2 regions of the Candidatus Symbiopectobacterium sp. genome follow, and region 2 is predicted to be linked to the other one. Evidence: predicted binding sites of a transcription regulator. Region 2 holds the regulator's gene; the other holds the start of a gene.
The links. Region 2 encodes PurR, which represses purine synthesis genes. Its sites were predicted from a motif close to CANGCAAACGTTTGCNTG; they were not measured.

Region 1 (6,208 bases), on a different contig from region 2:
CGATGCCGGGGTACGACCACCGGTGATATCATTCATCAGCTCATCCAGCGTATAGCCCACGGCCAGCTTGGCGGCAATCTTGGCAATCGGGAAACCCGTCGCTTTGGAAGCCAGCGCGGAGGAGCGCGATACACGCGGGTTCATTTCGATAATGATCAGGCGACCGGTTTTCGGGTTAACCGCAAACTGCACGTTGGAACCGCCGGTTTCAACCCCGATTTCACGCAGTACCGCCCTGGAGGCGTTACGCATGATTTGGTATTCCTTGTCCGTCAGGGTTTGCGCTGGCGCAACGGTAATGGAGTCACCGGTGTGGATACCCATGGCATCCAGGTTTTCAATGGAACAGACAATGATGCAGTTGTCTTTTTTATCGCGCACCACTTCCATTTCATACTCTTTCCAACCGATGAGGGATTCATCAATCAGCAGCTCTTTGGTCGGTGACAGATCCAGACCGCGCGCGCAAATTTCTTCAAACTCTTCACGGTTATAAGCGATACCGCCACCGCTGCCGCCCATGGTAAAGGAGGGACGGATAATGCAGGGATAGCCCACATCGGCAGCCACGGCCAATGCTTCTTCCATTGTATGCGCGATGCCGGAACGCGCGGTTTCCAGGCCAATTTTCTTCATGGCGATATCGAAGCGGCGGCGATCTTCCGCTTTATCAATAGCATCGGCGGTCGCACCGATCATGGTGACGCCAAACTCCGCCAGCACGCCCTGCCGCTCAAGCTCGAGCGCACAGTTCAGCGCTGTCTGCCCGCCCATAGTCGGCAGCACCGCATCAGGACGCTCTTTTTCGATGATTTTACGCACCACTTCCCAGTGGATCGGCTCGATGTACGTCGCATCGGCCATTTCTGGGTCGGTCATGATGGTCGCCGGGTTGGAGTTCACCAGAATGACGCGATAACCCTCTTCACGTAACGCTTTACACGCCTGCGCACCAGAGTAATCGAATTCACAGGCCTGACCGATAACGATCGGGCCGGCACCAAGGATCAGGATGCTTTTAATATCAGTACGTTTTGCCATTTTTCTGCTCCCGATTATTTACCATTGGCACGATAAGAGTGAATCAGTTCGATAAAGTGATCGAACAAAGGGGCCGCGTCGTGCGGACCAGGGCTTGCTTCCGGGTGTCCCTGGAAACTGAATGCCGCTTTATCCGTGCGATGAATCCCTTGCAGGGAGCCGTCAAACAGAGATTTATGCGTCGGGCGCAGCGTTGCTGGCAGTGAGTTTTCATCCACCGCGAAACCGTGGTTCTGCGCGGTGATCATCACACAGTCGGCATCCAGATCTTTCACCGGGTGGTTACCACCGTGGTGACCAAATTTCATTTTGACCGTTTTAGCACCGCTTGCCAGCGCCAGCAGTTGGTGACCCAGGCAAATGCCAAATACCGGAATATCGCTCTCCAGGAAGGCTTTGATCGCCTTGATGGCGTAGTCACACGGCTCCGGGTCGCCAGGGCCGTTGGAGAGGAAAATCCCGTCCGGATTCAGTTTGAGCACTTCTTCAGCAGAGGTCTGGGCAGGCACAACCGTCAAACGGCAGCCACGATCGACCATCATACGCAGAATGCTGCGCTTCACTCCGTAGTCGTAAGCCACTACGTGGTACGGCAACTCACTTTCCGCTTTAGCAGCAGGCAGGTCGCCGGTCAACGTCCAGCTACCTTGCGTCCAGCCATAACGTTCCTGCGTCGTCACTTCTTTTGCCAAATCCATGCCTTTCAGGCCAGGGAACGCTTTGGCTTTTTCCAATGCCAGTGCCGCATCCGGCGCATCCCCGGCAATAATGCAGCCATTCTGCGTCCCTTTCTCACGCAGCAAGCGAGTCAGCTTACGCGTATCGATATCGGCGATGGCAACGATGTTATTGCGTTTCAGATAATCTGAGAGGCTCTCTTCATTACGGTAGTTGCTGGCAATCAGGGGCAGATCGCGGATAACTAGGCCTTGAGCATGAACAGAGGGGGACTCTTCGTCGCTGGCGTTAGTGCCGACATTACCAATATGGGGATAAGTGAGAGTGACAATCTGGCGGGAATAGGAAGGATCAGCGAGGATTTCTTGATAACCGGTCATCGACGTATTGAAGACCACTTCCCCCACTGCCGTTCCCTCTGCCCCGATGGCACGACCGTGGAATTGGGTTCCGTCTTCCAGAACCAATAGCGCTGACTTAATCAAAACACCCTCCAATGAATAAACAATCATTTTATCCGCATATTAATTCAGATTAGCCACTCCAAATCAATGCAAAAATTACCTTTTCGGTAAACTTTTGGCAAATTGCGCGCATTTTAATGATGGTCGTTCAAATTGTCCACTCTAACCGCTATTTTTCTTCATTTTTTATGGCTTACGGCGTCACCGACTTACCACAGCCACAAAAGCAGCCATCAAAAAGGCAAAGTAAAAGGTTGCCTGGTGACATTATTAGTCAGAAGGAAATATTTGACCAGTAGATGCCTGACAGGGCAATAGGTGGTTAAAAAAACGCCAACACAATCTTTATAAAGGAAAGAAAATAAAAACTTACATCGACCACGACATAATAAAATAACAAAATACATATACTTAAAAAGTATGCAAAATAAGTAATTAAATTCAATAAGTTAAACAAAATACAAAATCAAATATTATTGAGAGAAAGCACATCACTCATATCGAAAAGACCTGATTTATTACCCTTCAACCAAATTGCCGCACGAATAGCACCATTAGCGAAGGTCATACGGCTGGAAGCCTTATGGCTAATCTCAATGCGCTCACCAACATCCGCAAACATTGCAGTGTGCTCACCGACGATATCTCCGGCACGCAAGCTGGCAAAACCTATACTGTTTGGCACACGTTCACCGGTGTGGCCCTCACGCGCATAGACCGCGCAGGTTTTCAGGTCGCGACCTAACGCTCCTGCAATGGCTTCTCCCATGGCTAACGCCGTCCCCGACGGGGCGTCCACTTTATGGCGGTGGTGCGCTTCCAGGATCTCGATATCCGTGTAATCGCCCATCACGGTGGCCGCTTTCTCCAGCAATTTCAGCATTACGTTGACACCCACACTAAAGTTGGCGGCAAACACAATGCCAATCTCTTGTGCAGCCGCACTGATAGCCGCTTTGCCTGCATCATCAAAACCAGTGGTACCGATAATCATGCTCTTACCATGCTGGCGGCAGAATGCCAGATGCGCCAATGTGCCTTCCGGGCGCGTGAAATCGATGAAGACATCAAAATCATCACGTACCGCATCCAGCGAATCCTGCACAATAACGCCCAGCGTGCCCAGTTCGGCCAGTTCTCCGGCATCAACGCCAACCAACGATGAGCCCTCACACTCTAGCGCAGCACCGAGTACAGCACCCTCCATCTGCGAAACAGCCTGGAGCAGTTGACGCCCCATTCGACCACCGGCACCGGCAATCGCTACACGTATTGCATCCTTCATCGTCATCTCTCTTTTTCACTTGCGCCGTAAAAACGTTCTCAGGTTAGCGGGCCAACGCGATGGCTGCCAGCGGATTTCACGCAGGATTAGAAATTTCTGACAAAAAGGGGGAATAATCAGTAAAAGCTATCCGTCAGAAGGCATTCACTACACGCTGACAGATAAATATCCCCAAATATGTAACGCATAATCATGCAGTTTTTATGCATTCGAAAAAGGGGGATAATTCAGATAAAAAATAGCAGGGATAACACCCTGCTATTTTTTACTCTACCTCATGCCAGTATCAGTCGATCTGCTTTACTTCCACGCGCAGCTCTTTTGGTACTTCAAAGACAATGTTCTCTTCACGGCCTTCCAGCTCGAGCGCGACTTTACCCCCGAAGGATTTAAGGCGTTCAATCACCTGCTGAACCAGAATGTCCGGTGCAGACGCACCCGCCGTTACACCGATACACGCCACATCCGTGAGCCAGCGCTCCTGAATATCGTTCGCAGAATCGATAAGGTAAGCGGGAATGCCGGCACGCTGAGCCAGTTCTGCCAAGCGATTGGAGTTGGAAGAATTTTTCGACCCCACCACCAGCACCACGTTTGCGCGCTCCGCCAGATAACGCACCGCTTCCTGACGGTTCGTGGTGGCGTAGCAGATATCGTCTTTACGTGGGCCGATAATTTGTGGGAAACGCTCACGCAGTGCATCGATTACCGCGGAGGTGTCATCCACCGACAGCGTGGTTTGCGTCATAAAGCAGAGGTTACCCTCATCTTTAACCTGCAAATTCCACACATCTTCCGGTGACTCCACCAGATACATGCCGCCATCGTCGTTGCTGTACTGCCCCATGGTGCCTTCTACTTCAGGGTGCCCAGTATGGCCGATCAGGATAGCTTCTACCCCTTTACGGCTGGCGCGCGCCACCTCCATATGGACCTTGGTCACCAACGGGCAAGTGGCATCAAAGACGGTCAGATCGCGATTCTTTGCTTCCGCCCGTACAGCCTGAGACACGCCGTGTGCAGAAAAAATCAGGATTGCGCCATCAGGTACTTCGCCAATCTCTTCAATAAAGATCGCACCGCGATCGCGCAAGCCATCCACCACGTAGCGGTTATGCACGACTTCATGGCGCACATAAATCGGCGTGCCATAAATTTCCAGCGCACGCTCGACAATGCTGATTGCGCGATCGACGCCCGCGCAGAAACCACGCGGATTAGCCAGTAAGATTTGCACGCTCAACCTCCTGCGCGACAGGATCGATATCCATCACCTCAACATCAAAGCTTACGTGATGACCCGCCAGCGGATGATTGAAATCGACCGTAACCGATTCTTCCGCCACTTCACGAATCACGCCGGGTATATCATTTCCCGCCACGCCGCTGAACAGCATGATGGTGCCCACGTCCGGTACGCTGGTCTCGGCAAAATCGCGGCGCAGAAAGAACTGAATCAAATCCGGATTGGACGGCCCGAAGGCCGATTCCGGCGGCAACGTGAAACGGTGTTTATCTCCCCGACGCAAGCCGAGGAGTTGCTGTTCCAGTGCCGGAGACAGGCTCTCATCCCCCAAGCGAAACAGCGCGAGTTTACCCCGTTCGCGGGTCGATTCCACAACGCTGCCATCTTCCAGCGTCAGAACAAAATGCAGCAGTACGGCGCTGGTATTCTGTACGCTTTGCGTCATGCCTGCCCCTTCGGCTTCGCCGAGGCGTCGTGAGGTGCCAGAAAGCCTTCCAGCACTACCAGACCAGCACCGATACAGATAGCAGTGTCCGCCAGATTGAACGTTGCGAAGTGCCAGTCACCGACGTAGAAGTCAATGTAATCGACCACAAAGCCGTGCCAGGTTCTGTCGAACAGGTTCCCCAGCGCACCGCCGATAATCAGCGCATAGGCGATATTGCTCAGCTTCTGATCGGCGCTGTTACGGTACATCATCACCAACAGCGCCACCACGATCATGATGGCGATACCGGCAAAGAACCAGCGCTGCCAGCCGCCTTTATCTGCCAGGAAGCTAAACGCCGCACCGTAGTTACGGGCATAGTGCAGGTTTAACGAGGGGAACAGCGCCCAAGTTTCACCCAGTTCGAAATTCGCCAGCACCCAGTATTTGACGCCAAGATCCACCGCCAACACTACCAGCACCAGCAACAGCCAGCGCAACCCGCTTGAACAGATCGATTTATTCATCAGACAAATTTACGCTCTTCGCCATTACCGCCCACATTCGTGGCACAGCGTCCGCATACCTCTGGGTGTGCAGCATCCACACCGATATCGGACTCATAGTGCCAGCAACGCGGGCACTTGTGCCCATCCGCTTTGCTCAAGGCAATTTTCAGGCCAGAGAGTTCACTCGCCTGCGCATCCGCCGGAGCATCTTCATAGCGTTCAACCCGCGCCCTGGAGGTCAGCAGTGCAAAATGCAACTCCTGTTGCAGACGCCCCAGCTTCTCGGACAGCTCAGCATCAGCATACAGCGTTACCGCCGCTTCCAACGAACCACCAATACGCTTGTCGTTACGCGCTTGCTCAATCACCTTGTTCACTTCGGCCCGCACTTTCAGCATGTCGGCCCAGAACGCATCATTCAGGGTTTCCTCTTCCGCCAGCCCGAACAGGCCGTCATACCACTCTTCGGTAAACACGTACTGTGCGCGTTTACCCGGCAGGTAGCTCCAGACTTCATCGGCGGTGAAGGACATGATCGGTGCCATCCAGCGAACCAGC
Region 2 (5,407 bases):
CTGCACCGCGTCTGAAATCTGATAAATCGCGGCCAGAAGCATCAACTGCGCCGCCATAGCGACCACTTCAGTGTTTTTGTTATACAACAAGGCGATCTGCTCACGCAGCAACGCGGTGAAAATAGCGGTACAACAGGCCAGCATCACGCCGGTTGCGATGCCGGTGTAGGCCGCAACACGAGCATCTTCCATGGAGCCTTCCCCCAGCCGGTGACCAACGCGGATCGTCGAGGCAATGCCGATAGACAACGGCAACACGAACATCAGAGAACTGAAGTTCAGTGCTATCTGATGCCCGGCAACATCAATGACGCCGAGCGGCAGGATCAGCAGGGCGACGATGGCAAACAGAGATACTTCGAACAGCAGGGCGAGCGCAATGGGCAAACCAAGCGAAAACAGATGCCGCATGGCGGAGAAATCAATCTGCCAGCGCTGCCACTTGATATCGCGAAGCCAACGTGCGTGCATACTGTAAAACGCCATCATCAGCATCATGATCCAATAGGTAGAGGCTGTCGCGACGCCGCAACCCACACCGCCCAGTTCGGGCATGCCAAATTTGCCGTAGATAAAGATGTAGTTCAGCGGAATATTGATCAGCACGCCAATAAAGCCAATCACCATGCCCTGCTTGGTTTTGGATAACCCCTCACACTGGCAGCGCAGCACCTGATAGAACAGATAGCCCGGTACTCCCAGCAGCATCACGTGCAGATAGCCGATGGCAACATTCGCGAGCTCCGGTGAGTCGGTATGCATCATGGCAATAACATGCTTGCCGTTATACAGCACTATCATGGTGATAACCGCAACGATCGCGGCCAAAATAAACGCCTGCTGAACCTGATGGGCGATGCGCGGGCGTCGGCCAGAGCCGTTGAGTTGGGCTACCACGGGCGTGAGCGCCATTAATAAACCATGTCCAAACAGGATGACCGGTAACCACACGGAGGTACCGACTGCAACCGCTGCCATATCGGTGGCGCTATAAGCACCCGCAATAATGGTGTCAACGACACCCATGGAAGTTTGGGAAACCTGCGCAATAATAACAGGAACCGCGAGCGTTAACAGGCTCCGAGCCTCTAACAAATATTTCTGCACGCAAACACCTTCCTTGAATTGTTAAAACGAAAAACTGGAGTCGATACCCCCTCGCTTTCTGTTATACGGCAGCACTGCGAGGTGGCGCATTGCTTTTCCAGCAGGGGGTTGGGATGAATGAAAGTAAACAACCGCAAGCGAGATAACGAGCACAAATGGCTTTCGAAGCCATCCATCTGAGATGGAAAATCAATCGATGACAGAACGTTGTTCCAGTGTAGCTGCTTGGCATAAGTAAACCAACTTCTTCGTAAGATATTGTGTCAATGAAGAGGTTCTGTTGTCTTATCGGATTTGTCAGGTGACAAAGGCGGGAATGCGTTTGGTTTTCCAGTCGTTATGAGGCAAACTGCAAAATGATTTGTCAGCCTTTATTCCCTCGCAGCGTGCCACGTTAGCGTAGGGGGAGATACTGGCACAGTAGAATTCAGTTATTTCACTGATTTATTATGAGGCAAGCGTATGTTTACCGGTATTGTTCAAGGCACCGCGCCGGTGGTGTCCATCGATGAAAAAACGAACTTCCGTACGCATGTGGTAAAACTTCCTCCCGAATTACTGACCGGCCTAGTGACAGGTGCCTCGATCGCCAATAACGGCTGCTGCCTGACGGTGACGGCAATTGATGGCGATCGGGTCAGTTTTGATTTAATGAAAGAGACGCTGCGTCTGACCAACCTGGGCGATATCACGCCGGGCGATCTGGTTAATATTGAACGTGCCGCAAAATACGGCGATGAGATTGGCGGACATGTTATGTCCGGGCACATTATGTGCACAGCCGAAGTGGTTAAAATTCTTACCTCGGAAAACAACCACCAGATTTGGTTCCGACTCTCCGATGAATCGCAGATGAACTATGTGCTGCACAAAGGTTTTATCGGGATTGATGGCATCAGTCTCACTGTGGGTGAGGTGACTCGCAGCCGTTTCTGCGTGCATTTGATTCCCGAAACGCTGCAACGCACCACGCTCGGCCAGAAGCGATTGGGGAACCGGATCAATATCGAAATCGACCCGCAAACTCAGGCTGTTATCGACACGGTTGAACGTGTGCTGGCACAGCGTCAGGCACAAGAGGCCGCAACGGCAAATGCCGCGCAGAGCGCCTGAAGCATGAGCTGAAAAGGCGATAAAAAATGCCGTAACCCCTTTGATGTACGGCGTTAAGCTGACCGAAATCAGCGCGCTACACGCACGCCACCTTCAATCCCTTGGGGGCTAAACAAGACCTGCCACAGTTGAATGTTTCGCGCGCGAAACGCCCCGGCGCAGGCATTCAGGTAGTAACGGAACATACGGTTAAAACGCGGCGAATAACGGTCCGCTAACTGCGGCCAACTGGCTACAAAGCGATCGTGCCAGGCCATCAAGGTTTTATCGTAATCGGCCCCAAAATTGTGCCAATCTTCCATCACCAGATAAGGTTCACTGTGTGCGGCAATGTGGCGCACGGAGGGCAGGCAGCCGTTTGGGAAAATATATTTGTTAATCCAGGGATCAACCTGCGAATCGGTTTTATTTGCCCCAATGGTATGCAGCAGAAACAACCCTTCGGGTTTGAGATTTTTGCTGACGACGCGAAAGTACGTATCATAATTTTTCGGTCCAACGTGCTCAAACATGCCGACAGACACGATGCGATCGAAATGTCGGTTAAGGTCGCGATAATCCTGCAATTCAATGGTGACGTTGAGATCGCTACAGCGCGCCTGAGCCAGTTTTTGCTGCTCACGCGAAATGGTCACGCCGTAAACCGATACGCCATAATGGCGTGCCGCATAGGCGGCCAGCCCGCCCCAGCCGCAGCCAATATCCAACAGGGTCATGCCTGGCTGAAGCTGAAGTTTTTCGCAAATTATGCGCAGTTTGGCCTGTTGCGCCTGTTCTAGGGTAGTGGACTCTTTCCAGTAGCCGCAGGAGTATTGCATATGCGTGTCGAGCATCAGGCTAAACAGATCGTTGCCCAGATCGTAATGCTCCTTGCCGACGATCCAGGCTCGCTTGCGGGATTGCAGGTTAATCAAGCGCGCAGCGACAATGTGCAAAATGTCTTTAAGATGATGGGTGGCCCTTTTCTCAAGCCCCGCGCGTAAAATACGCCGAAAAAAACAGTCTAAACGATCGCACTCCCACCAACCGTCCATATAGCTTTCACCGAGTCCCAGGGAGCCTTCACGCAGAACGCGCTTGTAGAAATCAGGGTTACGTACCCGAATATCAAACGGGCGTGAGCCATTGATTTTGATATCGGCGATAGCCAATAACGCGTGTACGATCCGGAACCAGGACGTGTTATGTTCTGCCAGTTCCTCTACATATGACGAACTCATAACTTCCCCCAACCTTGCCAGACAGCGCCGCAAGGAACAGCATAGACAGTCTCTCATCAACCCGAACGCTGCGGGTTGCGCGTAGCGTGTTCGAATCACGGGCAGGTTACCCGTTGTTCAAATAGTAAGCGGTTGCATTCGTGCGCAGCCGTTTATGCTTGCCCGTTGCACAGCGGCAGCGGGCATAACATCCATCGTCTACTCTCTGGATACCAGAGGGACTGAAGTGTCAACACCGGCACGTGGTAACACGTAGGGGCACATATCCTGATACGCAGTCGTGCGTTCGTTATAATAAGGATAAGTGTAGGGATATTGTCCGAATGAAAAACAGTGTACGACTGCTTCAATCAGAGGACAAGTCAAAATTGATTGATGCAGTCATGAAGAATCTACAAATCAACGCGCTATACCCGTCATACTTCAAGTTGCAGGTGCGTTGTCTGCACTCGCTCACCCGAATCACTTACTTTAGTAAGCTCATCGTGATTCCCTCATTTGCGGCCTTCCCGTAACTCTAATTATTTAGGGCATATAAGAAAATCGTCTTAAACATCAAAGGCGGTAGTCGCGGAAAGGGCCGTCACCCACAGAACGACGCTCGATAAGCGTTGGGTGAACCTCAGTCATCTGCGCATCTTCGCGCTTACTGGTGATGCGATCGAGCAGCATGGTAAAAGCCGATTGGCCCAAATGCTCTTTTGGCTGGTGGATCGTGGTTAAGGCAGGCGTGAAATAACGTGCATGGCGAACATTATCGTAGCCAATCACGGAAATATCTTGCGGTACGAGTAGTCCGAGCTCATCTGCCGCGCAGATGGCGCCCATGGCCATGATGTCACCGCCGCAGAAAATAGCGGTCGGGCGCTGTTTCTGCGCCAAAATGTGGTGCATGGCTTTATAACCGGATTCCGGCTCGAAATCGCCCTGAACAATCCATTCATCGTGAACGGTGATATCCGCTTCCTGCAAGGCTTTGAGAAAACCCAGATAACGCCCGCTGCCCGTGTTGCGTTCCTGAATACCGGGAATAGCGCCGATGTCGCGGTGGCCACGTTCAATCAGGTAACGCCCAGCCAGATATCCTCCTTCAAAGGCGTTATCAATGATAGTGTCAGTGAAATCGCCGCGTGCCTGACCCCAATCCATCACTACCATGGGAATGCTGCGGTAATCGGCCAACATGCTCAGCAGTTCAGGCGGATATTCCGCACACATTACCAACAGACCATCAACCCGTTTTTGCGCCAGCATGGAAAGATAGGCCCGCTGTTTTTCCAGGTTATTATGCGAGTTACACAGAATCAGGGTATAGCCTTTTGCATAACAACTGTTTTCAACCGCTTCGATAATTTCCGCAAAGTAGGGTGCTTCGCTCGAGGTGGCGAGCAGACCGATGGATTTGGTGTGGTTTACCTTTAAGCTCCGAGCCACTGCGCTCGGGGAGTAGTGTAATTCCTTGATGGCTTCCCGCACGGCCGTTTTGGTCTCTTCGGCGACGAAACGTGTTTTATTGATGACGTGAGAGACGGTTGTTGTTGAAACGCCAGCACACTTTGCCACATCTTTGATCGTTGCCATCTAAACATGACTCCTGAACCTACTTGTTACGGCAGTATATAGTTTGTTAATCGTTTGCTTTTGCGTAATGTTCTCTTTCCGATGGTATAAACAGGATATCAGAAGGAGACTGCAGAAATAATTTGTACCTAAAGGGGACGCGTTGATCCCATCGAAGATGACGTGTTCGGACACCGACGCAACGCACGGTAAACTGCAAATTTTGGCTGATTTGCCGCGAAAGTGAAAGGGATAATTGATTTAATTAGTGCAGCCGGGATCGGAGATTTTCCCTATATACCCGTGATCATTGAAGATGCTTGATTTTACGCGGTAAGAAGATCATGCTCACCCACTATGAAGATATTTATTACCGACAAGCAAAAAGCCGAACTCGAACACCTTCA

Region 1: the regulator PurR is predicted to act here: its motif matches at 2,427-2,444, upstream of carA (glutamine-hydrolyzing carbamoyl-phosphate synthase small subunit).

The regions. Positions count from the first base shown of each region.
Region 1 covers NZ_JAHWCO010000693.1:4,752-10,959, reverse strand. Annotated here, with positions in the region: gene carB (carbamoyl-phosphate synthase large subunit) at 1-1,041, opposite strand, end outside; gene carA (glutamine-hydrolyzing carbamoyl-phosphate synthase small subunit) at 1,056-2,204, opposite strand; gene dapB (4-hydroxy-tetrahydrodipicolinate reductase) at 2,650-3,468, opposite strand; gene ispH (4-hydroxy-3-methylbut-2-enyl diphosphate reductase) at 3,755-4,705, opposite strand; gene fkpB (FKBP-type peptidyl-prolyl cis-trans isomerase) at 4,686-5,159, opposite strand; gene lspA (signal peptidase II) at 5,156-5,668, opposite strand; gene ileS (isoleucine--tRNA ligase) at 5,668-6,208, opposite strand, start outside.
Region 2 covers NZ_JAHWCO010000053.1:27-5,433, reverse strand. Annotated here, with positions in the region: gene QZ506_RS01780 (MATE family efflux transporter) at 1-1,107, opposite strand, end outside; gene QZ506_RS01775 (riboflavin synthase subunit alpha) at 1,570-2,220, shown strand; gene cfa (cyclopropane fatty acyl phospholipid synthase) at 2,289-3,440, opposite strand; gene purR (HTH-type transcriptional repressor PurR) at 3,996-5,021, opposite strand.